Glaciimonas sp. PCH181: one gene and its partner. The main gene of each other region encodes a partner of the protein of the gene in region 2 in a complex. Links are inferred from orthologs where the notes say so. Each region holds a gene or a part of one and is shown on either strand. Other genes may lie near its edges. The genes, in order: xseA and C7W93_RS12830.

Region 1 (15,477 bases), on a different replicon or contig from region 2:
GCGCCGCCGCGAAATGCCACATCCAGCGCTTGATTCAACCCTTTGGTAGCCGCCTGCGCCGTCCGCACATTGGCACGCACCGAAACATTCATCCCAATAAAACCACACGCGCCAGAAAGCAAAGCACCGACTAGAAAGCCGAGCGCCGTAATCAGGCCGAGACCGGGAATTATCGCAATAATGATGAACAAAACCACACCGACAATGGCAATGGTGCGGTACTGGCGCGCCAGATAGGCCGCAGCACCTTGCTGAATCGCAGCAGCGATCTCCTGCATACGCGGATTTCCTGGGTCTAATTTCAAAATCCAGCTGCGTGAAACCATCCCATAGACAACGGCAATAATGCCGCAAGCAATCGCAAACCATAGACCAGATGCCATGTTGACTCCTCCTGTTTTTATAATGACAACACCCAAAGTAACCAACCACACTGCGTAAATGACTGCCTGCCAAAATGTGACAGAACGCTTCAATCTACAAGCCATGTGTACTGAAAGACTTTTCGTTGCCCGTTTATTTTTTAGAGGTAGCCTGGGCTGGCCCATCCAGATTACAAAGTAATAATTGTCATACTAATCAGATTGAGGATACTTCACAAATAAAAAAAAGCGGACCAGTGTCCGCTTTCTTTTTATCCTTCCAGTGCCTTGAAAGCGCTGTCACGAATTTGTTCTACCGGTCCTACACCTACAATTTTGCGATATTTCGGCGCACCAGGATTACCTGCCTTAGCCCAGTCACCGTAATACTTGACAAGAATTTCAGTCTGCTCGTGATACACAAACAGACGCTTCTTAACCGTTTCAACCTTGTCGTCATCACGCAAAATCAATTCTTCACCAGTGACATCATCAATGCCTTCCGCTTTTGGCGGATTGAATTTGACATGATAGGTGCGGCCCGAAGCCGGATGAACACGACGACCGCTCATGCGTTCAACGATTGCTTCATCCGGCACATCGATTTCCAGTACGTAATCGATACTTACGCCAGCATCCTTCATCGCGTCAGCTTGCGGCACTGTCCGTGGAAAACCATCGAACAAATAACCATTGGCGCAATCTGCTTGCTGCAAACGATCTTTGACCAGACCAATGATGATGTCATCCGATACCAAACCACCCGCATCCATTACTTTCTTTGCTTCGATGCCAAGCGGGGTGCCAGCTTTGACGGCTGCACGCAACATGTCGCCGGTAGAAATTTGCGGAATGTTGAATTTTTCTTTAATAAAGGTGGCTTGCGTGCCCTTTCCGGCACCGGGCGCTCCTAAAAGGATAAGACGCATACTGTGAAGTCCTAAGGTTAGTTTGAAAATTTTTGTAGCGACGCCTGTTTTTGCATTTCCAACGCCCAACATTACTGCTCAGCTTGCTACTCAGGCTGTTTTTCAGGCTTTTTTGGAAATTGCAGCGGCGTCATCGCGTATGCATGCATTCTTATAACACGCTAACTTTGCATGAAACTTACCACACAATTTTACCAAACAGCATCATGGCGAACCACTGCATTGGTCGATAGCACATTTAAGTGACACTAATTCGGCAAATTAGGCCGTAAAAAAACGTCTGACGCGTTCCAGATCCTCTGGCGTGTCAACACCGGCAGCCGGTGCCGCCTGCGCAATATGGACGGCAATCGGATAGCCATGCCACAACACGCGCAACTGCTCCAGCGCTTCAATCTGTTCCAATGGCGATACCGCCAGAGTAGGATAAGTTTGTAAAAAGCCATAACTGTAGGCATACAGCCCGATATGCCGCAAAGGCACATAACCGTTCGGCAATTGCTGTTGCGATTGCATAAAACCATCGCGATCCCACGGAATCGTCGCGCGCGAAAAATACAACGCACGGCCAAGCTTGTTCACCACTACTTTGACCACATTCGGATTAAACGCGTCGGCTGCACTGTCGATAGCATGCGCCGCCGTCGCCATTGGCACTCCGTCAACGATTTGCGCTGCGGTGGCAGCAATCAATGCAGGGTCAATTAAGGGTTCATCACCTTGCACATTCACGACCACTGCATCTGCGGCCAATCCCAGCACAGCAGCAACTTCCGCGATCCGATCAGTGCCAGAAGGATGATCGCCGCGGGTAAGACGCACAGCCACACCGTGTTGTTCGCAAGCGCGCAAAATATCAGCATGATCAGTCGCCACGATCACTTGCGCCGCGCCGGATAAGGCCGCCCGCTCGGCAACCCGGACGATCATCGGCTTGCCGCCAAGATCCGCCAAAGGCTTATTGGGCAATCGGGTCGACGCCAGTCGCGCAGGAATAATGACAGTAAAGGACATTGACGATCTTTATAGACTATTGAAACTCAGAGATAAAAGGCAATATCGGCCTCAGGCAACGGACGAAGGAGGAATATTCTCGCTGTCAGCGACATCCGCCGCACCGTTCAGCTCCCGCGCTTGATCAGCCCACATAATCGGAATGCCGTCACGAATCGGAAAAGCAAGTCGGTCGGCGTTACAAATCAGTTCCTGCGCTTTTTTATCATGCTGCAACGGCCCTTTACAGATTGGGCAAACTAAAATATCAAGCAGTTGGGTGTCCACGGAGTTTCTCCACAATTTGATGTGCCAGCGCGCCGTCAATCTGCGCTGTCACGGGGACGACCCACACACGCGGGTCGTTTTTAAGTGTTTCGATTTGACTGCATTTTACTGCATCCTTTTCGGTGATCAGAATGATCTCTGCGTCTAGCGCAGCAAAAGGATTTGCAGAAAAATCATAGTGATCGGGCAATGCAAGCGATTCAAATACCAGGCCCAAACCAGACAGCATCGTAAAAAATCGCTGCGGATTGCCAATTCCAGCTGCCGCCAATAGTCGGGGCGCTAACCTCACTGATGGCGCTGCGGCTCGTGTTAACGCTGTCGGCTGCGCCAATTTATCCTCTGATGCAGTCGGAAAATGCATGAATGATAACAAATCTCGTGTCTCAGTACGATCCCCAAGACGCTCGGCAATCTCGCCCAACAGATTCATACGCATCGCATCAGGGGGTAACGACGCTGGCAAGACCGCTGTCGGCCCCAGATTCACCACCGTAAAATCACGGCGACGCGTAGCCGGTTCGCGCAAAGGCCCCGCAGGCAGCAACCAGCCATTGCCATTGCCACGGCTATCGCATAAGACGATTTCAATATCGCGTTGCAGCGGATAGTGCTGCAAACCGTCATCCGACAAAATCACGTCTACTTCGGGATGCGTCTGTAACAATAGTTGCCCCGCCGCCACCCGATTTCGGCCTACGACTAGCGGACATTGAACCCGCCGCGTAATCAGCAGCGGCTCGTCGCCAACATCAGCGGCGAGCGATGTTGCGGTCACCAACCGGGCCGTTGATTCTGGATTTGCCCCATAGCCACGCGAAATAACGCCGGGAGTATAACCTGCCAGGCGCAACGCCTGAACGAGCCAAATGGTCAGCGGCGTCTTGCCAGTCCCGCCTATGTAAATGTTTCCCACCACAATCACTGGCACAGGCAAACGAGTCCGCGTGCGCCATCCAACCAAATACAAGCCACGACGCACACCGACGACCAATCGAAATACTAGCGATAAAGGCCATAGCACGCACGCCAGCAACCCGCGATGCTGCCAGGCCGCAATGAATCTCGCTTCAGTCGTGGAAAATTTTCGTGTCAAACGGAACAACCTATCAATCAAAATTCAGCCGAAAACGCTAGCAAGGGGACCTGCAATCGCCCTTACCAGACATTCATCAGGCATTTGCTAAAGGAAACCAGTAAACCAAAACCGTCGAGATCGTTGCAGCTAACCCAATCAGCGGCCACGGTAGGCATGACATCAACTATCGCCCCGAACATATTTGGACGTACTTAATCTTTCGTACTTAATCTTTATTACGCAGTCTTTACGAGGACTTACTTCTTACTATTTGCCTGCGCAGCAAAAGTAACCTTTTCAAAACCCGCCAAACGCGCAGCCTCCAGCACATTAATGACGGTTTGATGCGGCGACATTGCATCCGCGTTGATGATGATCAACGGGGTTTCCTTAGACTTATTCGGGTCACTTTGCGCCGCAGTCTTCAAATCCTGCGCCAGATCATCTGCGCTTCTGGACGATACCTGTAGCTTATTCACCGCATATTGGCCCTGCGCCGTCACCGCAACATAAATCGGGAATGGCCCAGCCTCAACCTTCGCGGCATCGGCACTCGGTAGCGTAATCTTCAGCGCGGTAACTTTGCTATACGTCGTCGTGACCATCAAAAAAATGACGATCACCAACAAAACGTCAATGAACGGAATCAAATTAATTTCAGGCGCTTCACGCGCCCTGCCTTTGCGAAAATTCATATTCGAGCCTCTTGCACCATATTTAGTACTTATTCAACCTTATTTTCGCGCGCCGTGGACGATATCCACAAACTTGATCGCCTGCTGTTCCATATCGACGATAAAGCTGTCTATCGTGGCCCGGAAATGGCGATAAAAAACCAATGCCGGCATCGCAATCGCCAGACCAAACCCAGTGTTGTACAGCGCCACCGAAATCCCGTGTCCCAACTGAGCAGGATCAGTACCCGCGCCATTGGTTGCGCCAAAAATCTCAATCATGCCGACTACCGTGCCAAACAAACCCATCAACGGTGCCAGCGTAGCAATCGTGCCTAGTGTAGTCAGAAAGCGCTCTAAATCATGTGCCGTTGCCTGACCGGCTTCTTCGATCGCTTCTTTCATGATGTCCCGCGGCGCATCGACATTACGCAGGCCAGCCGCCAATACACGTCCCAGCGGTGAATTATTTTCCAGATTAGTAAGCACTTCGGCCTTGGCACGGCCATTGTGATAAACCCGAATAACCTCTTGCAATAACTGCGGCGGCAAAATGCGCGGACGGCGTAAATACATTAAGCGTTCAATGATTAACGCGGTCGCAATCACCGAGGCAATTAATAACAACCAGATCGGCCAGCCTGCAGCTTGAATAATGGCAAACAAAAAAACCTCCTTGAGGCAAATGCGGATAGGTTTATCTAATGGATTGCAGAATGTAAACTGTTGAAGCCATGTGAGCAAGTACCTCAGCGGCTGATTACAGCTTTGTATGCCAGATACGGGCTAATTACCGGGCGATTTCAGCCGTTTATTGTCACATTACTTCCCATTCGCAAGGGCGTCAGCAGCGAATCCAGACGGCGCGCTATACGAAAACCGAGGGAAACTCTTAACTTGCAAACGACCTGGCCCACTAGCCAAAAAACTTCCTCACATTTTATGTGAACAAGATTGTGGATAAGTCTCTTCTCATGAAGTTAAGCAATTGATTTCAAACGAGATTTTTATGCTGCATCAAAAACGTGCAGCATCAGATGGTTGCTTCCAGCAAGCGTCCTCCAAAAGTTCTCCACAGTTTTTGTGGACAACTTTGTGAACAACTTGCCTTACGAAAACCTATGCCCTTGATTTTGTTCACTTTTTTATAACTGTTCAGATCGCGCCCAATCACCCCATTTATCCCCATATTGTGGCAAAGAACGCTCATTCTCCGGCGACGCTTAGGTAACCCTGGAATTGATCTCAGTTATCCACAGATTTTGTGGATAACTTTGTGCACATCATGACTGAAATGATACTAAGTCATTGATTTAAATGCACTTTCATTTCGTGTGCACAGATACTACAACTGGGGGCAAATATTGACTGACGCAATGATGCGACCCATCCCGGCAATTGACGCGATCAGAAGTGCCAAGGCGAAGGGGGAACTTATCCACAGAAATTGTGGATAAATTTGTGTACAAGGATGCTGGGATGAGATTAAACGCTTGATTTAAATGGTTTTTTTAGAAGTCAGCAGTGCCGCAACAAAAATTCCACCGATGCGCTTTTTATAGTGATGTGCAGCAATATCAAAGTTTTCCACAGTTTATGTGGATAACTTTGTGTGTAAGCACACAACAAAGAAGTTAAGCCATTGATTCAAAACGGTTTTCCCTTACTGTGCGCGGCTGAGGCAATAACGTCACAATTCCGATGCATCAAGCGTTGTTATAAGCCCGCTCCAGCACCGCAATGTCGAGTTTAATCATATGCACCATTGCATTAAACGCTCTTTGCGCAGCCGCCGTATCCGTACTGCTGATCATCCTCATCAATGCATTCGGCACGATTTGCCAAGACACGCCAAACTTATCCGTCAACCAACCGCACTGCTGCGCTTGCCCGCCTTCTAGCAAACTCTCCCATAAGTGATCCACATCTTCTTGCGTCTCACAAGGCACAACAAACGAAATCGCCGGAGAAAAGGTAAATTGCGAACCGCCATTCAAGGCCAGGAATTCCTGCCCGTCAAGAATAAACTGCACCGTCATCACCGTCCCTTTGGGCTGGGGCGCGGCATCCGGGTAACGACTCATGTCGACAATACTTGCGTTCTTAAAGATAGAAACATAAAAATTCGCAGCCTCTTCGGCTTTGCCGTCGAACCACAAACAGGGGCCTATTTTTTTCATGATCGCTCCTCCTTGAGGTGAGGCAAATAAAGCAACGAACCATCCCATTCAGAATACGAAACAAGCAGAACTGACAAATAAGTCTAGAAACAAATGCAGCCGTTAGCAATGTTGCATATTTGACGGATCGCTCAGTTAAATAATGCAAAAATAAGAGAAATATTAGCAATGAAGTTGCCAAAATAAAGCCATCATCGCCCGTTACTTATCCACAGAAATTGTGGATAACTTTGTGTACAAGACTGCTGAAATCAACTTAAGCGCTTGATTAAAAGGAGTTTTTAGCTTGTGTATAGCCGTGCCGCAAAACTGCTATTTCGCAGATGCGACCCTTATTTAGTTGATTAAGTACAGTTAATTTATGAGATAAAAAAAACTTTTCCACAGTTTCTGTGGATAACTTTGTGCGCAAATAGATTAGAAACAAATTAAGCCATTGATTCAGAACGACTTTCTACACATGCAGTGCAATGAAGCAATGCCAAGCAAGAAAAAAATGTTTCCATAGAAGAATCAAACAACCCGAGAACACGCTTTCTTCCCATTACGATTTACAATACGGCGCTGCAAGACCGCTGCTGTAATACCGCTTAACAACGCGCAATGCCTGCAATAAGCCTCTGCCCTGTCTCTTCACAGAAAGCCCGACGCCCACGATGTTATTTCCCACTCCTGCCGACAGCCGCGCTGGCACAGCGCCAGTGCTCTCCGTTACCGCTCTGAATCAGGCCGTGGCGCGCATGCTGGAGCGAAGCTTCCCGCTGACGTGGGTGTCCGGCGAAATATCCAACTTTACGCGTGCCGCCTCCGGACATTGGTATTTCACGCTAAAGGATGATGGCGCACAAGTCCGCTCGGTAATGTTCAAGGGCCGTGCCCAACACGCTGGCTTTACCCCTCGTGAAGGCGACAAAGTTGAAGTACGGGCGCTAGTGACGCTCTATGCGCCCCGTGGCGACTATCAGCTAAATGTGGAGGCGATTCGGCGCGCCGGCGCAGGCAATTTATATGAAGCATTTTTGCGCCTCAAAGAAAAATTAACGGCAGAGGGCCTTTTCGACTCTGCCCGCAAGCGCCCTATTCCGCAATTTGTTACCTGTATCGGGGTCGTTACCAGCTTGCAAGCAGCGGCACTGCGCGACATTCTGACCGCACTGGCGCGCCGCGTGCCGCACGTGCGCGTCGTGTTATATCCAACGCCCGTGCAAGGCGAAGGCGCAGCAGAAAAAATTTCCCGCGCCATCAATACCGCCTCGGCTCGCGCTGAATGCGATGTATTGCTAGTCTGTCGCGGTGGCGGCAGCATTGAGGATTTATGGTCGTTTAATGACGAAGGCGTTGCCCGTGCCATCGCTGCGGCGACCATGCCAGTGATTTCCGGTGTCGGCCATGAAACCGATGTCACGATTGCCGACTTCATCGCCGATATGCGCGCAGCAACGCCCACCGCCGCCGCCGAATTAGCCGCGATTCCCCGACTCGACTGGCTATCCGTACTAGAAGGCCACGCAGCGGATATGACCCGCGCCGTGCGGCGACAATTCGGCGAGGCAAGTCAGACCCTTGACTGGTTCACGCGTCGTCTGGTCAGCCCAGCGACGACGATCAGCCACGAACGCCTGAAGTTACAAAGCCTGCAAACGCGTTTGATGCACGCCACCACTATTCCGCTGAGACAGTCGCGCTATGCAATGTTGCATCTGCGCACCCGCTTGTCGGCGCAACTGCCGGATACGCGCCCTGCACGCAGTCTTGTAGCAGACCGGGCACGACGTCTGGGCAATGCGCTGACATTACAAAACAAACAAAGCCGGTTGGCGCTCAGTGCGCTCAATGCCCAATTGGAACTACTCAATCCGCAACGCACGCTGGAACGTGGCTACGCCATCGTGACTAATGCCAAGGGCGCGGTCTTACGAGCGCCAAAGGAACTCCAGCCACGTCAGCTCGTCACAATACAACTAGCTGAAGGTAGCGCGAAAGTAGGGATTGATAGCGTGCAACCGACCTTCGATTAGTGCCGGACTCACGCCTGAGATATAAGCAAAGATTAATAAAGACTAACAACGGGCGCTGTTGAATTCGTCCGATTGCTGCATGGAATAGATAAGCGCTTTACAATAACGCGCTTGAACCTGTTAAATACCAGTAGACCTGTCATTAGTCTGTCATTAAGCGACCTAATAATGGTTAAGTCGATAGCGGTCTGCAACACGATGCTGGAAACATGGAGCCGTATGCAAATACGGAACAGCATCAGCCGGGATTGCATTAATCAGCCGTAACAAGCGGCTTTAGGATGGCTTTAAGTCAGATTAACGACAATTTTTAAAAGTTTTACCTAGTTAATACACGTTCTTAGTAGCCCAATAAAACTTAGAAAGGACACACCATGGCATATACACTTCCTCCCCTCCCGTACGCGATCGATGCATTGGCTCCACATATCTCGCAAGAGACACTGGAATTCCATTACGGTAAACATCACCAGACCTATGTGACCAATCTGAACAATCTCGTTCCGGGCACAGAATTCGAAAACGCATCATTGGAAGAGATCGTCAAGAAATCATCCGGCGGCGTCTTCAACAACGCAGCACAAATCTGGAACCACACGTTTTATTGGAACAGCTTGTCACCAGATGGCGGTGGCGCACCTACTGGCGCTCTGGCCGATGCGATCAACGCAAAATGGGGCACGTTCGATAATTTCAAAGTAGAACTGACTAAATGCGCAGTTGGCACATTCGGTTCGGGCTGGGCTTGGTTAGTAAAAAAGACCGATGGCACTTTGGATCTGGTCTCGACTTCTAACGCAGCAACGCCACTGACAACTGATGCAAAACCACTGCTGACAGTTGACGTTTGGGAACACGCTTATTACATCGATTATCGCAATGCACGTCCTAAATATCTGGAAGCATTCTGGGCATTGGCAAACTGGGACTTCGCTGCAGAGAATTTTGCTTAATTAAATTTAGCAAGCGTTGCACAGTTAAACAAAAGCCGACTTTCGAGTCGGCTTTTTAGTATCCGCTTACTTTCCCCTAATGCAGCAACGCAATTTTCCTGATCGCCCGGCGATCACGGTAAACAACGCCTTTGCAGCTCCCTGCTAAGCATCCCATTGCACTCCTTCCAAAGCCCCGGACAGACGCCAAAATCGACAGAAATGATCATTGCTGTATCCTAAACCCTTGATGATCGAAAGGAGTAGCTGCCGATGGATTTCAATTTTTTATCTACCTTACATGAGGGACCGCTGCGCTCGGGCCTCATCGTTCTGCTCACTATCATTATTTTCGGCTTGATCGCCGTTATCCTGCATCGTGTAGGCATTTTGCTATTGCGCCGACTGGCACGGAACCGTCCCTTCACCACCAATGCCAGCTTTATCGCGTTTCGCGCCAGTCGAACCTGCATGGTGTTATTTGCCACTCGGGTCGTGCTGACGGGTGCGCCGGACAACACGCCTTGGCTGATTCCGCTGTCTTATATCACCTCTGTCGCGCTGATTCTAGCGCTGACCTGGCTCGCCATGCGCTGTATCGAGTCGGTCAGCGTCACAGTCATCAACCGCCATCCGTCCGACGTGATCGACAATCTCAAGGCACGTCGGGTATTGACGCAAACCCGAGTACTTGCACGTAGCGCCCATTTTATTGTCGGGTTACTTGGACTAGGTTTTGTACTACTGACTTTACCGGGCGCAAAACAATTTGGCGCAAGTTTGCTGGCCTCAGCAGGCGTCGCCGGGCTGGTCGCCGGTATGGCAGCTCGCCCCGTCCTGGGAAATTTTATTGCAGGATTACAGATTGCATTTTCACAACCGATACGGATTGATGATGTTCTGATCGTCCAGGGCGAATGGGGCCGCGTAGAAGAAATTACCGGCACTTTTGTCGTCGTTCGGATTTGGGATGAACGCAGAATGATCGTGCCGCTGCAATGGTTCATTGAAAATCCATTTGAAAACTGGACACATAGCTCATCCACGATTCTGGGAACAGTTTTTCTATGGCTGGATTTCGCTGTGCCGGTAGCCGCATTGCGTGAAGAATTCGAACGCATCTGTAAAGCGTCATCGCTTTGGGATAAGCGCGTGTGCGTTTTGCATGTCACCGACGCAACCGACCGCGCCATGCAAATCCGGTTGCTGACCAGTGCGCAGGATTCAGGGATCGCCTTTGCGTTACGCTGCGCCATCCGGGAGGAAATGATTGCCTTCATTGCCAAGAACTATCCACAAGCATTACCGCGCCTGCGTTCGACACTGGACCCGCTAGAGATCCGCACCGCTGCGCACACTAACGCCGATGCCGATGCCATGACGACGATCATCGACGGCCCACCAAACTAGGCGCGGAAATTGGCTATCATTGAGCTGTCATTAGCCGTCGTTCAGCCATGATTGTGATTCGGATTGCCACACCGCACGCCGCCCGGATTACCATCAGTCCAGGCTGAATTTAGAATCAGACTGCAAAAATTGACGCGTTTATAGTCCGGGTGTTTCAGCGCCAGCACATCCGCCTTGACGTTGCCAAAAGTTGAGTCTGGCTTGTGCATCGTGCCCTGTGCAAACGCGTCGATAATACCTTCTTTAAAATTTGCTTCACGCGGATGTGCCAGCACGACTTGATTGCGCTGCTCGTCGGTAAAGTCACTATACGCCAAGCCCAACACGTCCATTTCGACACCCGCAGTAACCAACGCCACCACCGGCTTTTTATGCTGCGCAATCCCGGGCGTGGTGTGCAGCGCGATCGCGTCCCACACCTGCTCGATTTCATTCTCAACTATCCCATAGCCAGTCAAAAAAATGCGCGCCGCATTGGCGCCATCTACTTCAAAACGATCATTTTTGCTGCTATATGCCGGGACCAGTCCCATGTCATGAAACATCGCGCCGATATACAGCAGCTCAGGATCGTACTGCAATTTTTGACGCTCTCCGGTCAGTGCGCCAAACAAAAACACGCGCGTCGAATGGTTAAATAACAAGTCCGATTCCGTGTCACGAACAAGTTGGGTTGCGTCCCGCGCCAATTTGCTGTCGGGGAGACGGATTCCGGCGATCGTATTGCTCATGTCATTCTCCAGATAAAATTCATGAATTAAGGGGCCGATGCTTGCAGGTCTATGCTTGCCTGCAACCCTGTTCACTTTAATTGTTGGCGCTGTTGGGTACAATGCAAAGCGTGCGTTCAACACTGCCAGACGCACGCCAAATCCGGCCATGACGGTCAACCCTTCGATATCCCGATAATTTCCGTAACGGCGATGTTGGCCCATTTAAAGGTAATTCGATGCGCACAATTGCCATTGCGATTTTTCCGGGTGTTCAGGCACTTGATGTGGCTGGTCCGGTCGATGTTTTCGCCGAGGCAAACAATTTCCTCGCGGCTGACGATGGCTATGAGATTACAGTGGTGAGCGCAACCGAGGATGCAGTACGCGCCTCGAACGGTATGCGCTTGTTGGCGGATAGGACGTTTGCCGATACAAATCAGCACTACAACACGGCGTTGGTCGCCGGCGGCCCTGGCCTGCCCGATGGCGCGCCAGATCCACGTTTAACCGCATGGCTGATTAACGTTGCTTCCCGTTGCGAGCGTTATGGATCAATCTGTACGGGTGCGTTTGCACTCGGCCACGCGGGCTTGATTGATGATCGCCGCGTGACGACGCATTGGCAAAATGCGCCGCAATTAGCGCAACAATTTCCGCGGGCGCAGGTTGAGCTGGATCATATTTATAGTCGGGATGGCGCTCTGGTGACGTCGGCTGGCGTAACCGCAGGGATCGATGTATCGCTGGCGTTGGTGGCGGAAGATCATGGCTCACAAATCGCACTTGCGGTGGCGAAGCGGTTGGTTGTCTTTGCGCAGCGTCGCGGCGGTCAATCGCAGTTTAGCCCGTATCTCAGCACCCCGACTGATGCGACGTCACCGGTTGCCAAAGTGCAGGCGTATGTGATGGAACATATCAGTGAACGTTTTACAGTGGAGAAGCTGGCGGAAGTTGCGGGCATGAGCACGCGGAATTTTGCGCGGATTTTTGTTCAGTTAATGAACGTTACGCCGCATGAATTTGTAGAGCGTGCGCGAGTCGATACGGCGCGGAACCTGCTTGAAAGTACGGATGCGGCGTTGAAGGCTATCGCCTATGATTGTGGATTTGGCACCGCTGATCGGATGCGAATTGTATTTAATAAGCGCTTGGGAGTCGCACCCAATGAATATCGGACGAGTTTTCAGAAGAAGTAATTCGTCCGGATATGTTGGTAGCGAGTGTCGACTAGCGGCCGCTTTGCACTATTACTTCGCGGTCATTCTGATTGCGCCATCGAGACGGATGACCTCGCCATTCAGGTAGGCGTTTTCGATGATTGTTTTTACCATTGATGCGAACTCAGCTGGCTTGCCCATGCGGGGTGGGAATGGGACGGTTTTGCCTAATGCTTCCTGGACTTCGGCTGGCATGCCTAGCAGCATTGGTGTTTCCATAAGGCCGGGGGCGATTGTCATTACGCGGATGCCAAAGCGTGCTAATTCGCGTGCAACCGGGAGAGTTAGTGCGACTACGCCGCCTTTTGATGCGGAGTAGGCGGCTTGTCCGATTTGTCCATCGTAGGCGGCGACGGAGGCGGTGTTGATGATGACGCCGCGTTCGCCGTCTGCGTTCGGCTCGGTTTTGCTGATGGCGTCTGCTGCCAGCCGCAGCATGTTAAAGGTGCCGATTAGGTTGATTTGGATTACGCGAGCGAAATCGTCGAAGTTGTGGGGGCCGGTTTTGCCGAGGACTTTTTGGGCTGGTGCAACGCCGGCGCAGTTGATTAGTCCGTGGAGGCCGCCAAAGGTCGCTACAGCTGCATCGACTGCGGCTTTTGCGCTGGATTCGTTGCTGACGTCGGTGGTGATGAATTGTGCGCGGTCGCCGAGTTCTTTGGCTAGCGCTGTACCGGCTTCCTGATTTAGATCGGCTAGGATGACCTGGCCGCCCTGTTGGATAATCATGCGGGCGGTGGCAGCGCCCAGGCCGGAGCCGCCGCCGCTAATCAGAAAACATTTATCTTTAATTTGCATGTGAACCTCTATTTTGGATGTGGTTAATTATTGGTGTGAAATTTTGGTTATTCGGTGCGTCTAATTCTGTGTTGCTGTTCAGGAGGATCATAGCGTTAGTCGGTAATTTAAACGGTTTGTTCACAGTGGAGAGTCCACCGGGGGTCGCCCGGCAGCTAGTCACTTTTTCTTGCTTCGGCTAGGCACCCCCGGCTTGCATCAACGGAACACAAACCGTTTTAAATACCGACGAACCAAAGCCAACCCTCCCCACTACAACTTACCTTTCGCAATCTCCTGATTCCGCAAAATAAACCTTTGCAACTTCCCACTAGGCGTCTTAGGTAACTCCTCCAAAAACGCAATCTCCCGAGGATAAGAATGCGCCGCCAAGCGCTTCTTAACATACTGCTGTAACTCAACCGCCAACAACTCAGACGCTTCATATCCCGCCCGCAGCACAACAAAAGCCTTCACCAATTCCGTCCGCTCAGGATCAGGCTTCCCAACCACAGCAGCCTCCGCAACAGCATCGTGCTCCAACAGCGCACTCTCAACATCAAACGGCCCAATCCGATATCCCGCCGAAGTAATAATATCGTCATCCCGCCCAACAAAACTAATACTCCCATCAGCATTATTCTCAACCGTATCGCCAGTCAGATAATAATTATCCCGCGGCGTCGAACCCGATTGCGGCCAATACCCCTGAAACCAAAACAAAGGCGACCGCGCCCGGTCAGCAGCCAACACCCCCGGCTCACCGACCCCCAGCTCCAGACCCTCCTCATTCAACACCGCCAACCGATACCCCGGCATCGCAAATCCCGCAGAGCCGGGAAGAAACGAATGCGCCAAACCATGATGATTGCACAGCATCATGCCGTTTTCGGTCTGCCCATAATGGTCATAAATCGGACAATCCAGATATTCTTTAAACCAGCGAATCACCTCAGGATTCAACGGCTCGCCAGCGCTGCTGACCACCCGTAACTGACCTTTAATAGAACCCGCCAGCGCCTCCCCCGAAGCAATCAACATCCGATATGCAGTCGGTGAACCGGCCAGATTAGTGATTCCATACTTCTCAATAACCCGATAACAATTCTCAACCGTGAACGCCCCGTCATACAACGTAATTGCATGCCCTAACAACAACGGACCGGTGACGCAATAATACAAACCATAAGCCCAACCCGCATCGGCGATGTTCCAGAACGCGTCTTCCGGCCGGATATCCATTGCATAGCGGGCATAGACATAAAACGCCAGCATCGCCCGCAGCGGCACGACGACGCCTTTAGCTGGTCCTGTCGTGCCCGACGTAAACATCATCATGAAAGCATCATCGCCAGAGCGCATCACTGGCGCAAAGTCTGTCGATTGCTGATCCAATTGCTCCCAAAAATTCAGATCGCCAGCAATAACGCCTTGGCCATTCTTGTCCGCAATCGTCAACGCGTTCGGGCAACCCGGAATATCGTTTAACTTATGCCGGTTGTCAGCATCGGTCACGACCAATTTAGCTTCGCTGCTGATAACACGGTGTTCAATCGACTTCGATCCGAAGGCGGTGAACAGCGGCTGATACACCGCGCCAGCGCGCCAGGTGCCTAAAATAGTGATAAGCAGTTCCGGTGTTCTTGGCAACAATCCGGCTACGCGATCGCCGGGCTGAACGCCTTGCTGCGTCAACAAATTGGCAAATTTAGCGGAAAGATCACGCAACTGTTCAAATGTGTACTGCGTGCTGCTGCCATCTTTATTCTCATAAAACAGCGCAACGCGACCCGGTTGCGCATGACGATCGCAACATTCGACGCAAGCGTTGATGCCTGTTTTTAGGTCGCCGGACAGCACGGCGGCGATCTTTTCGACATCGAAATCTGCATAAAATTGTTGATAG
Region 2 (15,389 bases):
AAATGCGGAAAGCGCATGCACCGGTGGTAATCGCGTCGCGATGGAAGTCTTATTTAGCATTTTTGAAAGTGATTAACGTATTGCATATTTTTGCAGTCAGATTATGCCCCATTAAATGTGTAAAGTCTCCCATACTGCTGCGCAGTTCTAGCGTATTTTCTGAAGAGAAACGCAAAAAATAGTGCCATTTTTCTGGGTTACCAACGGATGATTTTTCCTGGATTCATGATGTTTTTTGGATCAAAAGCGTGCTTCAACGCACGCATGGTTTCAATCGCGCCAGCGCCATGCTCAGCAATCAGAAAATCCATTTTGTGCAAACCGACGCCGTGCTCGCCGGTGCAAGTCCCATCCATCGAAATCGCCAGCGCCACCATCCGTGCATTAACACCCTCAGCACAAGCAATTTCATCCTGATTATCTGGATCGACCAGCATTTGCACGTGGAAATTACCATCGCCAACGTGCCCAAGAATCGAATAAATAATGCCATGCGCATCGCAATCGGCCTTGGTCGTCAGCATACACTCGGCAAGGCGTGAGATGGGCACACAGCAGTCAGTAGAAATAGCACGAGCACCGGGACGCAACTGCAGCAAGGAGAAATAAGCATTATGCCGTGCCGCCCATAAACGAGACCGATCTTCGGGCTGCGTGGCCCATTCAAAGCCGGTCGCATGATGTTCATCGACCACCGCCTGCACCACTTCTGCCTGTTCCTTCACGCCGTTATCGCTACCGTGGAATTCAAACAGCAATAGCGGCTTTTCCGGCAAACCCAACTTAGCGTTAGCATTAATCGCCTTGACGCTGTTTTCATCGAGAAACTCAACGCGCGCAATCGGCACACCCAGCTGAATAATCTGAATCACCGCGTTGACCGCATCGGCAATACTATCGAATGAACAAACCGCAGCAGAAATAGCCTCGGGCTGCGGATAAAGCCGCACAGTCACTTCGGTAATAATCCCGAGCGTCCCTTCACTACCAACAAAAATACGCGTCAGATCGTAACCAGCCGAAGATTTTTTAGCCCGCGTGCCAGTCTTGATAATCCGACCGTCGGAAGTCACCACGGTCAGCGCCAGCGTGTTCTCACGCATCGTTCCGTAACGCACCGCATTGGTGCCCGAGGCCCGCGTCGCCGCCATTCCGCCCAACGATGCATCAGCACCCGGATCGATCGGGAAAAACAAGCCGCTATCCTTGATCTCATGATTGATCTGCTTGCGCGTCACACCGGCTTGTACAGTAGCAGTCATATCCTCCGGATGCACCGCCAGCAACCGATTCATACGCGACAAATCGATCGAAATACCGCCTTGCAGCGCCAATATATGGCCCTCAAGAGATGTCCCCGAACCATAAGGAATAACAGGTATTTGGAAGTCGCTGCAAAGCTTGACAGTAGCCGCAACTTCTTCAGTAGATTCAGCAAAAACCACCGCATCGGGCAGCATAGGATCGTAAGAAGATTCGTCACTACCATGATGCTCACGCATAGCCTGCGTAGTAGATAAACGATCGCCGAATAACGACTTCAGCGCATCCAGCAAGGCTTCAGGCAGCGGCTTTTTTAAGGTAGCCATATTAACTATATGATTCATGAAAGGTCTCCGTTTGGTGAGATTTTACTCCCCACTGAGAATTACAGGGAATCACCCGGAATTTAAGGCGCTAAAGCGCTGCTGGTGTACAGTAGGGCTTCCACCACCCACACTCAATAAAGAAGAAACCATGGGCAACCGACTCTCAAAAATAGCCACCCGCACCGGCGACAACGGCAGCACCGGCCTGGGCGACGGCAGCCGCACCGAAAAAGACAGCCTGCGCATCCACGCAATCGGCGACGTAGACGAATTAAACTCCCACCTGGGAGTGTTGCTATGCGAGGAGCTACCAGCATCGTTACGAGAAGACTTGCTAACAATCCAGCATGATTTATTCGACCTGGGCGGCGAATTATGCATCCCCGGCTACGTACTAATCAACGAAGCCCAAGTAGCCCGGCTAGACACACTACTAGAAAAATACAACACCGACCTGCCGCCACTAAAAGAATTCATCCTACCCGGCGGCGCCCGCACCGCAGCGCTGACCCACGTCTGCCGAACAGTATGCCGCCGCGCCGAACGCAGCATCATCTCCCTAGGCAAAACCGAAACCGTGAACGTCCCCGTAAGACAATACGTCAACCGGCTATCAGACTTGTTATTCGTCTTATCGCGGGTACTAAATAGATTAGACGGCGGCAGCGACGTACTCTGGAAAAACAGCCGACGCACCGACGTGTAAAACCCCAACCATTTTTACAAAATAAAACAACCCAAATGCAAAAAGGCTGCAGCCTATGAATTAAAGGCGCAGCCACAGTTGCAGTTACTTTTGAAGTTGACCTACCCCGTCATGTAGCGCGGCCAAATTTCTTAGCTGTCACTCGGAGAGTGTCGGAAGACATGTTTGAGCCGAAGGCGAGTTGGTCTTTCGACCCGAGGGACAGCTAAGAAATTTGGGAACCCGGAGCAGCGATACCTGCGGTCGCCTTTTCTTGGGTTACTTTCTTTTAGCGGGGGCGCCGAGCCGAAGCAAAAGAAAGTAACCGGCTGTCGGGCCGCCCCCGATAAAGCCATCACGGAGCACAAACTCCGTTGAATAACGAAAACCGAACAACAACCTTATACCGCCCCCTCACCCACAACAAAATCCCTACCAAACCTCTGCCGAACACTCGCCGCAATCCCCTCAGCATTCAACCCACACATAGCCAACAACTGCCCAGCATCCCCATGATCAATAAACCGATCCGGCAGCCCCAAATTCAACAACGGCTTAACACACCCGGCAGCAGCCAACGCCTCCGCCACAGCAGCCCCCGCGCCGCCCATAATCGAACCTTCCTCAACGGTGACCAGCGCATCATGCGACGCCGCCAACTCCAACAACAGCCCCACATCCAACGGCTTAACAAAGCGCATATTAGCAACCGTAGCATTCAACGCATCACCAGCCCCCAAGCTAGGAGCAACCATCGTACCAAACGCCAAAATCGCCACACCCTTACCCACACGTCGGACTTCCCCCTTACCCAAAGGTAGCCCAACAAGCTCCTTATCAATCACCGCCCCAACACCGCCGCCGCGCGGATATCGCACAGCAGCCGGGCCTTTATAATGATAAGCAGTAGTCAACATCTGACGACATTCATTCTCATCAGAAGCCGCCATCACCACCATATTCGGAATACAACGCAAATATGCAATATCGTAATTCCCAGCATGTGTAGCGCCATCCGCACCAACCAATCCAGCCCGATCCAGCGCAAACGTCACATCCAAATTCTGCAACGCCACATCATGAATCAACTGATCATAAGCCCGCTGCAAAAAGGTAGAGTAAATCGCCACTACCGGCTTTAAACCCTCACAAGCTAATCCCGCAGCAAACGTCACCGCGTGCTGCTCCGCAATCCCAACATCGTAATAACGATCCGGAAAACGCTGCTCAAACTCCACCAATCCAGAACCACCGCCCATCGCTGGCGTAATCCCGATCAGCTTATCGTCCTGCGCAGCCATATCGCATAACCAATCGCCAAACACCTGCGTATAAGTCATCTTGCTAGAAGTGGCCGGCTTAATCCCCTCAGCAGGATTAAATTTCCCCGGACCGTGATACAGCACAGGATCAGCTTCCGCCAACTTATAGCCCTGCCCTTTTTTCGTCACGACGTGCAAGAACTGCGGACCTTTAAGATGCTTCAAATTCTGCATCGTAGGAATCAACGACTCCAGATCATGTCCATCAATCGGACCAATATAGTTAAAGCCCAATTCCTCAAACATCGTAGCTGGCACTACCATGCCTTTAGCGTGCTCTTCAAAACGCTTAGCCAATTGCAATACCGGCGCAGGCAGCATCGACTTGCCGACATTCTTCGCCTTGGCGTAAAACTGGCCAGACATCAACCGCGCGAGATAGCGATTCAGCGCGCCAACCGGCGGCGAAATCGACATATCGTTGTCATTCAAAATCACCAGCAAATTGATATCTTCATACACACCGGCATTATTCATCGCCTCGAATACCATCCCGGCGGTCATGGCACCATCACCAATTACCGCGATGGCATGCCGATCCTCACCTTTAGTCTTGGCGGCTAGCGCCATCCCCAGCGCCGCTGAAATCGATGTCGATGAGTGAGCAGTACCGAACGTATCGTATTCGCTCTCGTCACGCCGTGGAAATCCGGAAATTCCCTCAAACTGACGCAAGGTTTTCATCTGATCACGCCGACCTGTCAGGATTTTGTGCGGATAAGTTTGATGACCAACATCCCAGACGACGCGATCTTCAGGCGTATTAAAAACGTAATGCAACGCAATTGTCAGCTCAACAGTTCCCAAATTAGACGACAAATGACCGCCCGTTTGCGACACAGAATCAATGACAAATTCGCGCAGTTCGTCTGCCAGCGGTTTCAGTTGCGCACGCGAAAGCAGGCGCAAATCTGCCGGGCTGTTTATTTTATTAAGTAAATTCATGGGGCTTAAGCTTTCCGCTGCACAATCAAATCTGCCAATTCACGCAGACGACGTGCTTTATCACCAAAGGGCGCAACCGCCGCGTGAGCGTCATTGCGCAATTTTTCCGCCAATGCCTGCGATTCGGGCAAACCCAGAATCGAAACATAGGTCGGTTTATTGTCTGCGGCATCTTTGCCCGCTGTTTTGCCGAGGGTTGCCGAATCAGCAGTCGCATCGAGGATATCGTCGACCACTTGAAACGCTAATCCAATCGCTGTTGAGTAAGTCTCCAGCGCGTTGGTTTCCGCCAAGGATAATGTCTTGCCACTGATCGCTCCCAGCAGCACAGAGGCGCGCAATAACGCGCCAGTTTTTAGTCGATGCATCAATTCAAGCGCATCCAAAGACAAATGCAAGCCGACGCTGTCGAGATCAATCGCCTGACCACCGCACATGCCAGCAGCGCCAGAAGCCTGCGCCAACAAACGCAGCATCGCAATTTGGCGTAAAGGCGCAATGTCGACCGCGATACCATCAGCGTCCTCGACACTCGCCGATAACACTACAAATGCCTGCGATTGCAGCGCATCGCCGACTAGCAACGCAGTCGCCTCATCAAACTGCACATGCACAGTCGGCTTACCGCGCCGTAACGCATCATCATCCATACACGGCATATCGTCATGCACGAGCGAATACGCGTGGATCATCTCCACCGCTGCCGCGGACCGTTGCAGCATGGCAACAGGCGCATCAAACAATTCACCGGCTGCAAATACCAACAGCGGCCGCACGCGTTTACCGCCGTCAAGCACAGCGTAACGCATGGCTTCATGCAGCCGCGTCGGGACGATGTCAGCCGCTGGCAAAAATGCGGACAATGCGGCTTCCATTGTCGTTTGAACATGCTGCATCCAGACGCCAAATGTCACTGGCGCCACAAGATTGTCGTCAATTGCGTTGATGTGCTGCGTCATTTCTTGCGTCATTCGATAATTCCGTCCGAATCCGGGGCAGTAACAAAGGGCTTCAACATGTCACCTTCCAGCACTTTGACCTGACTGTCGACTTTATCGAGTTGTACAGCACAAAACTTCACCAGCTCCGAGCCGCGTTTATAGGCGGCAACGGAGGCTTCCAATGGCAATTCGCCAGCTTCCATCTGCGCAACAAGTTGCTCCAATTCAGCCATTGCCTGTTCAAATGAAGCCGGCTGATTGGCAGAAAGTGTGTTTTTTGCCATAGTTTTGTATAGAACCTGTTCAAAATAATGTTGCGCAACCGTCACCCCTTGGCGTGCTTGCTCGCCATCCGCATTGACTTGCGCCAACGCCGCCGCCAGAACGGCGGACGCAACAACTGACTGCGGGTGAGCAAACGAACGTCGAAGATAGAGACGGTGCGATAGTGTAGTCCGCTATTTTAGTGCAAACAGGTATAAACCGTTGAATTTCTGATAGTCGCTTTATTAATTCGTTGCGAAATAAACTATAGCGAAATCAGTTAAAAATGCAGATAACGCCGAAGCAAAACGGCAACACTAAACCCTTGTGCACGCCGCAATGCATCCGCATACAAAGGGCAATCTAGTCTCGATAATGTATTTGACGCACCGTCCTTTCTAGAAGTGCGCACCATCGCGCTTAATTTATAGTTAAATGAAAAAAACACACTAGGGTTATGGCATAATCACGGGTTATGTCCAAAATTTCCGTTTCATTTATTTGAACACAGGTTTTTGCGGATTCTTTCTCTCTTAGGTTGGTGCAGATTAATTTGGGGGACGGGAATGTCCGATCTGGCTATTTTTGCCAAGCTGGCGCGGTCTGAAGCGCAACTTCCGGTTGACGTTTACTTTGACGAAACACTGTTAAAACGCGAAATCCAGCAACTATTTCAACATGGTCCGCGTTACGCCGGTCATGCATTGATGGTGCCCAACGTAGGCGATTACGCTACGCTGGCATCTGAAAATGAAGGCCGCATGTTAGTGCGCAACCCCGAGGGGATCGCGCTGGTTTCTAACGTCTGTCGCCATCGCCAAGCAAAAATGCTGGATGGTCGCGGCCACGCGCGCAACATCGTCTGCCCCCTCCATCGCTGGACCTATGATCTCAAGGGCGAGCTGATTGGCGCGCCGCATTTCGGCGAAACGCCGTGCATGAATCTGTCCCAAACCCCGTTACAAAGCTGGAATGGTTTGCTATTTGAGCAAAACGGCTTCAATGTCGGCGAAAAACTACAAAATCTGGGCGTCGCCAAAGATCTCGATTTCAGCAACTATTTGTTTGACCACGTCGAAGTCCATGAATGCGATTACAACTGGAAGACCTTTATTGAGGTTTATCTGGAGGATTACCACGTTGAACCATTCCATCCGGGTTTAGGCAGCTTTGTCAGTTGCGATGACTTAAATTGGGAATTCAGCAAGCATTACAGCGTACAGACCGTGGGCGTCAATCATGGCTTGGCCAAATCCGGCTCACCGGCGTACCAAAAATGGCAAGAACAGGTTCTCAAGTTTAACAACGGACAACCACCTAAATTTGGCGCAATCTGGCTGACTTTGTATCCCAACATCATGGTTGAGTGGTATCCACACGTGCTGGTCGTCTCCACTTTGTGGCCACGCGGCCCGCAAAAAACCACCAATGTGGTTGAGTTCTATTATCCGGAAGAAATCGCCCTGTTTGAGCGCGAAATGGTCGAAGCCGAGCGCGCCGCCTACATGGAAACCTGCGTAGAGGACGACGAAATTGCGCTACGTATGGATGCAGGTCGTCGCATTCTGATGGACCGCGGCACCAATGAAGTTGGACCGTATCAATCGCCGATGGAAGATGGCATGCAGCACTTCCATGAATGGTATCGCAGTCAAATCACACTGTAAGCGTCCTTCGCCGCTACGGCACAGTTAAAAATCGACCCTCCTCTGGCGCAATACTTCTGGACTAGTCGTAGAGTCCGTTGCGCCTATCTCCCTTCGACTCTCGCTGCAGCCAGACTACTCGCTAAAGTACCCGTAATAAAGCAACCTTGGGTACAATCGAATTACTGCTACCGCACGAATTACCGGAGATCGCTATGCCCAACAAACATCCTTACACCACACTGATTTCAGCGGCCAATCTGCTGCAGAATGCTCAAGACCCAAAGTGGGTTATCGTCGATTGCCGTCATGACCTGGCCGCGCCGGATGCTGGTCGCGCAGCTTACGCTGCCGGTCATATTCCGCGTGCGCATTTCGCCCATCTTGATCAAGATTTATCCGGTGCCAAGCAAGCCGCCGACGGGACCTTCAAAGGTCGCCATCCGTTACCGGAGCAAGATGCCCTAATTGTTACCTTACGCAACATGGGAATTAACGACGACACGCAAGTCGTTGCTTACGATGCGCACGGAGGCATGTTTGCGGCAAGATTATGGTGGTTGTTACGATCAATCGGCCACGCGTCTGTTGCAGTTTTAGATGGCGGACTGGCAATGTGGCAAGCAGAAGGGCAAGCACTGTCGACTGACGTGCCAGCGCCAACCGTCGGCAATATCAACGCCCGGCCATCATTGGTTACGCAGGTCGATGCCCATGACGTGTTGAATAACCTGACCAGTCAGCAACGCATTGTGGTCGATGCTCGTGCGCCGGACCGCTTCCGTGGAGAAAACGAGACTATCGATCCTATCGGCGGCCACATCCCGGGTGCAAAAAATCGCTTCTTCAAAGACAATCTGCAAGCTGATGGACGCTTTAAACCCGGCCATCAGTTGCATGAAGAATTCAATAACATCATCAGCGCATCACAAAACGCCATCATGCAATGCGGTTCGGGCGTCACCGCTTGTCATAATTTGCTGGCGCTAGAAATCGCCGGGCTGCATGGCGCGGCGCTGTATCCCGGATCATGGAGCGAATGGTGCGCAGACACCAGCCGCCCGGTTGCTACCGGCGCATAACACTTCGCTTCGCGTCTCTATAGCCGAGACAAAAAAAAACGCAGACCGTTGTTATCACAACCGTCTGCGCATTTTTTTGCACTACTTTCACCATCGACGGCAATCACCGTCGGATATTCTTCTTAACTTACGCCGTGAGTCTTAAACCAGTCTATCGTGCGCTTCCAGCCATCCTTGGCGTCTGCTTCAACGTAACTCGGCCGATAATCCGCATTAAAAGCATGGCCCGAATTTGGATACACCACGAAAATCGACTTGTTGCTGCCTTTGGCTAATGCTGCCTTCATTTGCTGGATGCTATCCTGCGTAATACCTTCATCCTTGCCGCCGTACAAGCCCAAAACAGGCACTTTCAAAGTCGGTGTAATATCAATCGGTTGCAGAGGATTAAGTGCGCTTTTTTCGCCGATAAGACGACCATACCAAGCCGCGCCCGCTTTCACTTTTGGATTGTGGCCGCAGTAAAGCCAAGTCACCCGACCGCCCCAGCAAAATCCGTTAATTGCCAGCTTATCGATATTTCCGCCATTCGCTTTGGCCCATGCCACACACGCATCCAGATCGCCCATAATCTGATCGTCCGGGACTTTTGAAACTACTTCTTTCTGTAACTCAGCGATAGAGGAAAATGCCGCTGGATTGCCCTGACGCGCAAACAAATCAGGTGCAATTGCCAGATAGCCGAACTTTGCAAAACGCCGTGCGACATCAGCAATATGCTCATGTACGCCGAAAATTTCAGAAATCACCAACACAACTGGCAGATTGGTTTTGCCTTCCGGTTGCGCCCGATACACTGGCACCGTCAAGCCATTCATTTGCACCTCAAGCGAGCCAGCGGTAAGGCCGACCGTATCAGTCTTGATGACGGTTTGGGCACAGACTGGCAGGACTGCGGCGGCAAAACCCGTGCCTAAAGCGGCCTTCATAAAAGTCCTGCGATTAAGGTCTTCGGTCAAACGCGTTTTTCCCACCAGACTATCGAAATCATCTTTGAAATTAGGCATTCGTATTTTCCTCAAAATGGTTAAAACAAAAGGATAAACGTCTCAAATTTTACAAAATTTCGTCAGAATTAATGTGCCTCATCCCAATTTTTTCCTACGCCAACTTCTGCAATCAATGGCACGCGTAAAGTTGCCACGCCAGCCATTAATTCCGGCAGCTTTTGACGCACCAGCTCCAACTCGTCTTGCGGTACTTCCAACACCAATTCATCGTGCACTTGCATGACCATCTTTGATCCCAGCTTCTGCGTTTCGAGCCAATCCTGCACAGCAATCATCGATAGTTTTATCAAGTCGGCCGCCGTGCCTTGCATCGGCGCATTAATCGCCGCACGCTCCGCGCCCTGTCTGCGCGGACCGTTAGGTGAGTTAATTTCCGGCAGCCACAAACGACGCCCAAATACCGTTTCGACGTAACCTTGCGCCTTAGCTTGCAAACGGGTGTCATCCATAAACTGTTTGACACCCGAAAACCGCAGGAAATATTTTTCGATATACATCTGCGCGGCACCCCGCTCGATACCAAGATTACCGGCTAAACCGAAAGCGCTCATCCCGTATATCAAACCGAAGTTAATCACTTTGGCATAGCGACGCTGCTCGCTGGTGACATCCTTCGGCGTCGTGCTAAAAATTTCTGCAGCCGTGGCGCGGTGAATATCCTCGCCATCCGCAAACGCCCGCAACATGTTTTCATCGCCGGAAATATGCGCCATGATGCGCAGCTCAATTTGCGAATAATCGGCAGAGACGATGACGCTATTCTCCGGCGCGACAAACGCTTCACGGATACGCCGCCCTTCAGCGGTGCGGATCGGAATGTTTTGTAAATTCGGATCATTAGAAGCTAATCGCCCCGTGACCGCGACTGCCTGCGCATAATTAGTATGGACGCGTCCGGTGGTCTGATTGACCATTTTCGGCAATTTGTCGGTATAGGTGGACTTCAATTTCGACAGGCTGCGATAGTCGAGCAAAATCTTCGGCAGCGGATAATCCTCAGCCAATTTTTGCAATACTTCCTCATCGGTCGAAGGCGCGCCGGAAGGCGTCTTTTTGACTATCGGCAATTGGAGTTTTTCAAAGAAAATTTCACCCAATTGTTTCGGCGAATTCAGATTGAATGGCTGACCAGCCAATACATACGCCTGCTGCTCGATATCCAGCATGCGTTTGCCTAATTCGTTTGACTGCGTTCCTAGCAAACCGGCGTCGATCAAGACACCATTGCGTTCGATTTTCTGCAAGACAACAGCGGTGGGAACTTCAATTTTTTCGTAAATAAAGCGCAGATTTGTATCGCCTTCGATATGCGGCCACATCGTTTGATGGAGGCGCAAAGTAACGTCGGCGTCTTCAGCGGCGTATTCAGTCGCCCGTGCAATCTCGACTTCATCGAAACAAATTTGCGATGCGCCTTTTCCGCACACTTCTTGAAACGTGATAGTTTTATGACCAAGATGACGCAAAGCCATGCTATCCATGTCATGCGGCCGGTGCGATTCAAACACGTATGATTCAAGCATGGTGTCGTGCGCGATGCCGCGCAAGGTCACTCCATGATTGGCAAAAATATGGCTGTCGTATTTTAAATTTTGCCCGATTTTTTTCTTGCTAGGATCTTCCAGCCAAGCCTTCATTTTTGCCAGCACAAAATCCCGCGATAACTGCTGCGGTCCATCTTGCGAGCGATGCGCCACCGGAATATAAGCGGCAACACCAGCGATACAACTCAGCGAAATACCAACCAATTGCGCGGTCATCGGTTCGAGGGAAGTTGTTTCGGTATCGACAGAAGTATATTCAGCAGCGTTAATCACTGCCAGCCAATGATCGAGCTGCTGCTCGGTCGCGACTGTTTCGTAATTTGTTGCGAGGTCTGGAAATAAGCTGCTCTGGACCAGATCTTCCACAGCGGCGATAACGCTGCCGATAATGCCAGCTTTTTCAGTATTTTTCGGCGTCAACGTGTTTTCTTCGGACGCTGTGCCATTGATTGCTACGCTACCGTTTAAACTGCTCACCTCGCGCAGCCAGGTCTTAAAATTGTAGCGCGTATAAATATCGATTAATGTTGCATTATCTTGCGGCAATACGACCAACGACTCTGGAAATGTCCCCATATGCTCGCTGAGATCGCAATCAGTCTTGACCGTGACCAGCGCTTTAGCTTGTGGCAGCCAGTCAATGGCCTTGCGCAGATTTTCGCCAACTGCGCCGCCGATGTTGGCCGCATTGGCGATAACCTGGTCTACCGTGTCGTATTGCGCCAGCCATTTCACCGCTGTTTTCGGCCCCACTTTGGAGACACCAGGAATGTTATCGACCGTATCGCCGATTAAGGTCAGATAATCGACGATCCGCTCTGGCGGCACACCGAATTTGGCAATCACGCCTGGCGGATCGAGCTTTTCGTTGTTCATGGTATTGATCAACGTCACATGCTGATTCACCAGCTGGGCCAGATCTTTATCGCCAGTCGACACCACTGCGGTCATGCCATGCAAAACGGCTTGCACAGTCAAGGTACCGATGACATCGTCGGCCTCAACGCCCTCTACCATCAAAATAGGCCAACCCATTGCGCGCACAGCGGCGTGAATAGGCGTAATCTGTTTAACTAGATCTTCCGGCATTGAAGCGCGTGTAGCCTTGTAATCGGCATACATATCGTCCCGAAACGTTTTCCCTTTTGCGTCGAAGACACAGGCAATGTAAGCTGCAGGGTAATCAAGACGTAAACGGCGAAGCATATTTAAAATGCCGTACAACGCGCCGGTTGGCTCATTGGCGGCATTGCGCATGTCAGGCAACGCATGGAACGCCCGATAAAGGTAACTGGAACCATCAACTAACAGCAGGGTTTTTTGCATATGGAATCAAACGGAAAGAATGTGCCGCGTTTGCGGCAAGTGACGGACATCGAACGCGCTACTTCCAAGAAGGCGCGCGAATCATGGCATATGTTCACAATTATGGCAGAGTTTATCGAGTCGACCGAACGCCTGTCGGAGTTACATCCGGCTATTTCGATCTTCGGCTCTGCACGGATTAAAGAGGATAACCCGTATTACGCGCTTTGCTCTGACATTGCGCGACGATTTTCAGATGCAGGTTTCGCCGTCATTTCCGGTGGCGGACCGGGCTTGATGGAGGCGGCTAACCGTGGGGCTTTCGAAGGAAAATCCCCCTCAATCGGCCTAAACATTGAGTTACCGCATGAACAAAGCAGTAATAAATGGCAGGATATCTCATTAAGTTTCCGTCACTTTTTTGCGCGTAAAGTTGCCTTCGTACGCCATGCGGATGCCTACATCGTATTACCGGGTGGCTTCGGCACGATGGATGAATTAACCGAAGTGCTGACGTTGATTCAAACCGGTAAATGTCGACACATTCCGATCATTTTGGTCGGCAGTGAATTTTGGGCGGGTCTATTAGACTGGTTCCGCGCGCAATTGGTCACCACTGGCATGATTGGCGAAAAAGATCTCGATCTGATTCAGGTAATTGATGATCCTGCTCTGATTGTCGATGCGGTATTCGATTTTTATGACAAGGGTGAAACATCGCTGGCAGATTCGGTGGAGCGGCATACCGATACCGGTGCGTTGTTGTAATGACACTGCAATAAACGCGCAAGATTGATGCATGCGGTCTCGCCTAAATGGATGATTTACGCCATTTAGGTGGAGGACTCATGCGAAATTATTTCGGGAACGCGGTACACCAACCTACAGAAGTAGTCGGTATGCTCGTACGAAGTGAGTCGTCATACGGCAGAGAAGCGCCGCGCCGTTAAAGCAAATTTGCGTAAGTCCTGCCGTTTATTTGGAAGGACTGCATACTAGTGCCCTATCGCCACATCCGGTTTGCTACAATGGGCTTATTGCATTTAACTAGTTTTTTTCAGCTAGTTTTATGCCAACGCACAACTACGGCATTCAAAAACCATGAACAACTTTAAATTCTGGCCAGTTGCAACGCTCTGTATCGCAGTGATTAGCACGATTGCAGCGCCGCTTGCCCTTGCGCAACAGTCAGGCACTGCCCCAAATACTGGCAGCCCTGCCAATTTGGCACCACCGCCACCTGAACTGCAAAATCTGGAAGAAGGCGAAAAACCCGCCATTACCATCCAAAAAAACAACAATACTCCTAACGAAGAAGCCATTACGCAACAGCGTCAGCAAGGCGTCGTCACGGATGTCAAGGTGCACAGCGGTGGCAGCACGTATCATATTCGACCGAAGCAAGTGGGCACTTCCATGCCCGGCGACACGCCAAGTGCGCCAGCCAACGGTGCGCAATGGGTAATCAAGGAATTCGATTGGGGCCAAAAGAAAGAAAAGCCAGCAAATCCGGGCACCGAGCAAACTGTTGATAACAAAACAGCACCAGCGCCGCCGGGAACGCCAGCCAACTAAACAATTTAATAGCAGACAGTCAAGATGCGGAGCAAAGACAACCACGGTTTTTGCTCCGCATCCTCACAAATAGCACGTCATTTCGACTTTATTCCACATTCTCATTTTTTAAATTTTTCTCATGGCAGTATTTACTCCGGTCAGCCTGGATGACCTCAACAGCTGGCTTGTGCAATTCCCCTTAGGCAAAGCATCCGGGATCAAAGGCATTTCATCCGGTATCGAAAACACCAATTTTTTCATCAATACCGAGGCTGGCGAATATGTGCTGACGGTCTTTGAAAAACTGACATTCGAACAATTACCGTTTTACCTGGAACTGATGCGCCATCTGGCCCAGCGCGGTGTCGCCGTACCGGCTCCGATTCCCAACAAGGAGGGGGCGATTATTAACGCCCTACACGACAAACCCGCGGCAATTGTGAGTAAGCTGGAGGGAGAGTCCGAAATGTCGCCCGGTCCGCATCATTGTCGTGAAGTTGGTGCGATGCTGGCAAAAATGCATTTGGCGGCGCAGGATTTCCCCATCTACCAGCCGAATTTGCGTGGCCTATCATGGTGGCGCGAGACTGCCCCCGTCGTATTGCCGTTTCTATCGGAAGATATCCAGCAATTACTACGCGCTGAAATGCAATTTCAGGAAGAATTTGCGGCTTCTCAGGCTTATCAAAAGCTGCCAAATGGTCCGGTGCATGCCGATCTGTTTCGTAATAATGTGATGTTTGATGGCGACCAGCTCTCGGGATTTTTCGATTTCTATTTTGCTGGATGCGATACCTGGTTGTTTGACCTCGCCGTCACCGTCAATGATTGGTGCATCGAGGTAGATACCGGTGCACTCGACGAGGCCCGCGTGCTGGCAATGCTGGATGGCTATCGCGCAATTCAACCATTCAGCGCCGACGAGCAAATCGCCTGGCAGCCAATGTTGCGCGCAGCTGCGTTGCGTTTTTGGCTCTCACGGCTGTATGACTTTTACCTACCGCGCGCAGCAGAAATGCTGACGCCGCATGATCCGACGCACTTTGAACGGATTTTGCGCCAACGCATCGCTCACCCGGCTCCGGCCCTGTTCTGAATATAAATGGAAAAATTACCTGCAAAAACTGGCTGGATTTGGGTAAAAAGTGGCTTTGCGTTATTCCGCAAACAACCCGCTGAAATCTCGACTCTTTTCCTCGCCTATATGTTTCTTATGCTGGCTGTTGGCATAGTGCCAGTCGTCGGTCAGTTATTACCGCTGATTTTAGTTCCGGTATTTTCGATGGCGTTCATGCAAGCCTGTGTTCAGATCGAAGATGGCAAACGGGTCTTTCCGAACGTCCTGCTGACCGGGTTTCGCTCACCGGCACTGAAGAATTTATTGCTACTCGGTTGCCTGTATTTGCTTGCAGCGGTTATCGCCGTCGCCGCCTCAGCCCTGATTGATGGCGGCGTTTTCTGGCAAGCGATGACAGGGCAAGCCCCACTCGATGCCAAAA

What was found.
Region 1: the proteins of C7W93_RS12830 (region 2) and xseA are in contact, whole or in part, in a cryo-EM structure (PDB 8TXR), measured with the Escherichia coli proteins. The link is inferred for Glaciimonas sp. PCH181 from one-to-one orthologs.

What each region holds. Positions count from the first base shown.
Region 1 is NZ_PYFP01000003.1:302,795-318,271, forward strand. The notes cover bases 6,359-9,341. They hold xseA (exodeoxyribonuclease VII large subunit), read left to right. Parts: upstream 6,359-7,160; coding sequence 7,161-8,522; downstream 8,523-9,341. Other genes in these bases: C7W93_RS22090 (VOC family protein), read right to left, coding at 6,359-6,504; sodB (superoxide dismutase [Fe]), read left to right, coding at 8,897-9,341. Outside these bases: C7W93_RS22055 (sodium-translocating pyrophosphatase), read right to left, coding at 1-383; adk (adenylate kinase), read right to left, coding at 635-1,291; kdsB (3-deoxy-manno-octulosonate cytidylyltransferase), read right to left, coding at 1,553-2,305; C7W93_RS22070 (Trm112 family protein), read right to left, coding at 2,357-2,572; lpxK (tetraacyldisaccharide 4'-kinase), read right to left, coding at 2,553-3,668; C7W93_RS22080 (biopolymer transporter ExbD), read right to left, coding at 3,908-4,345; C7W93_RS22085 (MotA/TolQ/ExbB proton channel family protein), read right to left, coding at 4,385-4,990; more of C7W93_RS22090, read right to left, coding at 6,031-6,358; more of sodB, read left to right, coding at 9,342-9,475; C7W93_RS22105 (mechanosensitive ion channel family protein), read left to right, coding at 9,728-10,864; C7W93_RS22110 (HD domain-containing protein), read right to left, coding at 10,906-11,595; C7W93_RS22115 (GlxA family transcriptional regulator), read left to right, coding at 11,814-12,773; C7W93_RS22120 (SDR family NAD(P)-dependent oxidoreductase), read right to left, coding at 12,825-13,592; C7W93_RS22125 (AMP-binding protein), read right to left, coding at 13,845-15,477. UniProt on the Escherichia coli protein: Bidirectionally degrades single-stranded DNA into large acid-insoluble oligonucleotides, which are then degraded further into small acid-soluble oligonucleotides.
Region 2 is NZ_PYFP01000001.1:2,807,901-2,823,289, forward strand. Bases 4,138-7,032 are described here. They hold C7W93_RS12830 (exodeoxyribonuclease VII small subunit), read right to left. Parts: upstream 5,767-7,032; coding sequence 5,509-5,766; downstream 4,138-5,508. Other genes in these bases: dxs (1-deoxy-D-xylulose-5-phosphate synthase), read right to left, coding at 4,138-4,541; C7W93_RS12825 (farnesyl diphosphate synthase), read right to left, coding at 4,547-5,500; C7W93_RS12835 (aromatic ring-hydroxylating dioxygenase subunit alpha), read left to right, coding at 6,313-7,032. Also shown: C7W93_RS12805 (LysR substrate-binding domain-containing protein), read right to left, coding at 1-42; C7W93_RS12810 (FAD-binding oxidoreductase), read right to left, coding at 198-1,607; C7W93_RS12815 (cob(I)yrinic acid a,c-diamide adenosyltransferase), read left to right, coding at 1,738-2,295; more of dxs, read right to left, coding at 2,676-4,137; more of C7W93_RS12835, read left to right, coding at 7,033-7,413; C7W93_RS12840 (sulfurtransferase), read left to right, coding at 7,608-8,474; C7W93_RS12845 (dienelactone hydrolase family protein), read right to left, coding at 8,597-9,481; polA (DNA polymerase I), read right to left, coding at 9,550-12,354; C7W93_RS12855 (TIGR00730 family Rossman fold protein), read left to right, coding at 12,355-13,101; C7W93_RS12860 (hypothetical protein), read left to right, coding at 13,435-13,908; C7W93_RS12865 (homoserine kinase), read left to right, coding at 14,030-14,986; C7W93_RS12870 (BPSS1780 family membrane protein), read left to right, coding at 14,993-15,389. UniProt on the Escherichia coli protein: Bidirectionally degrades single-stranded DNA into large acid-insoluble oligonucleotides, which are then degraded further into small acid-soluble oligonucleotides.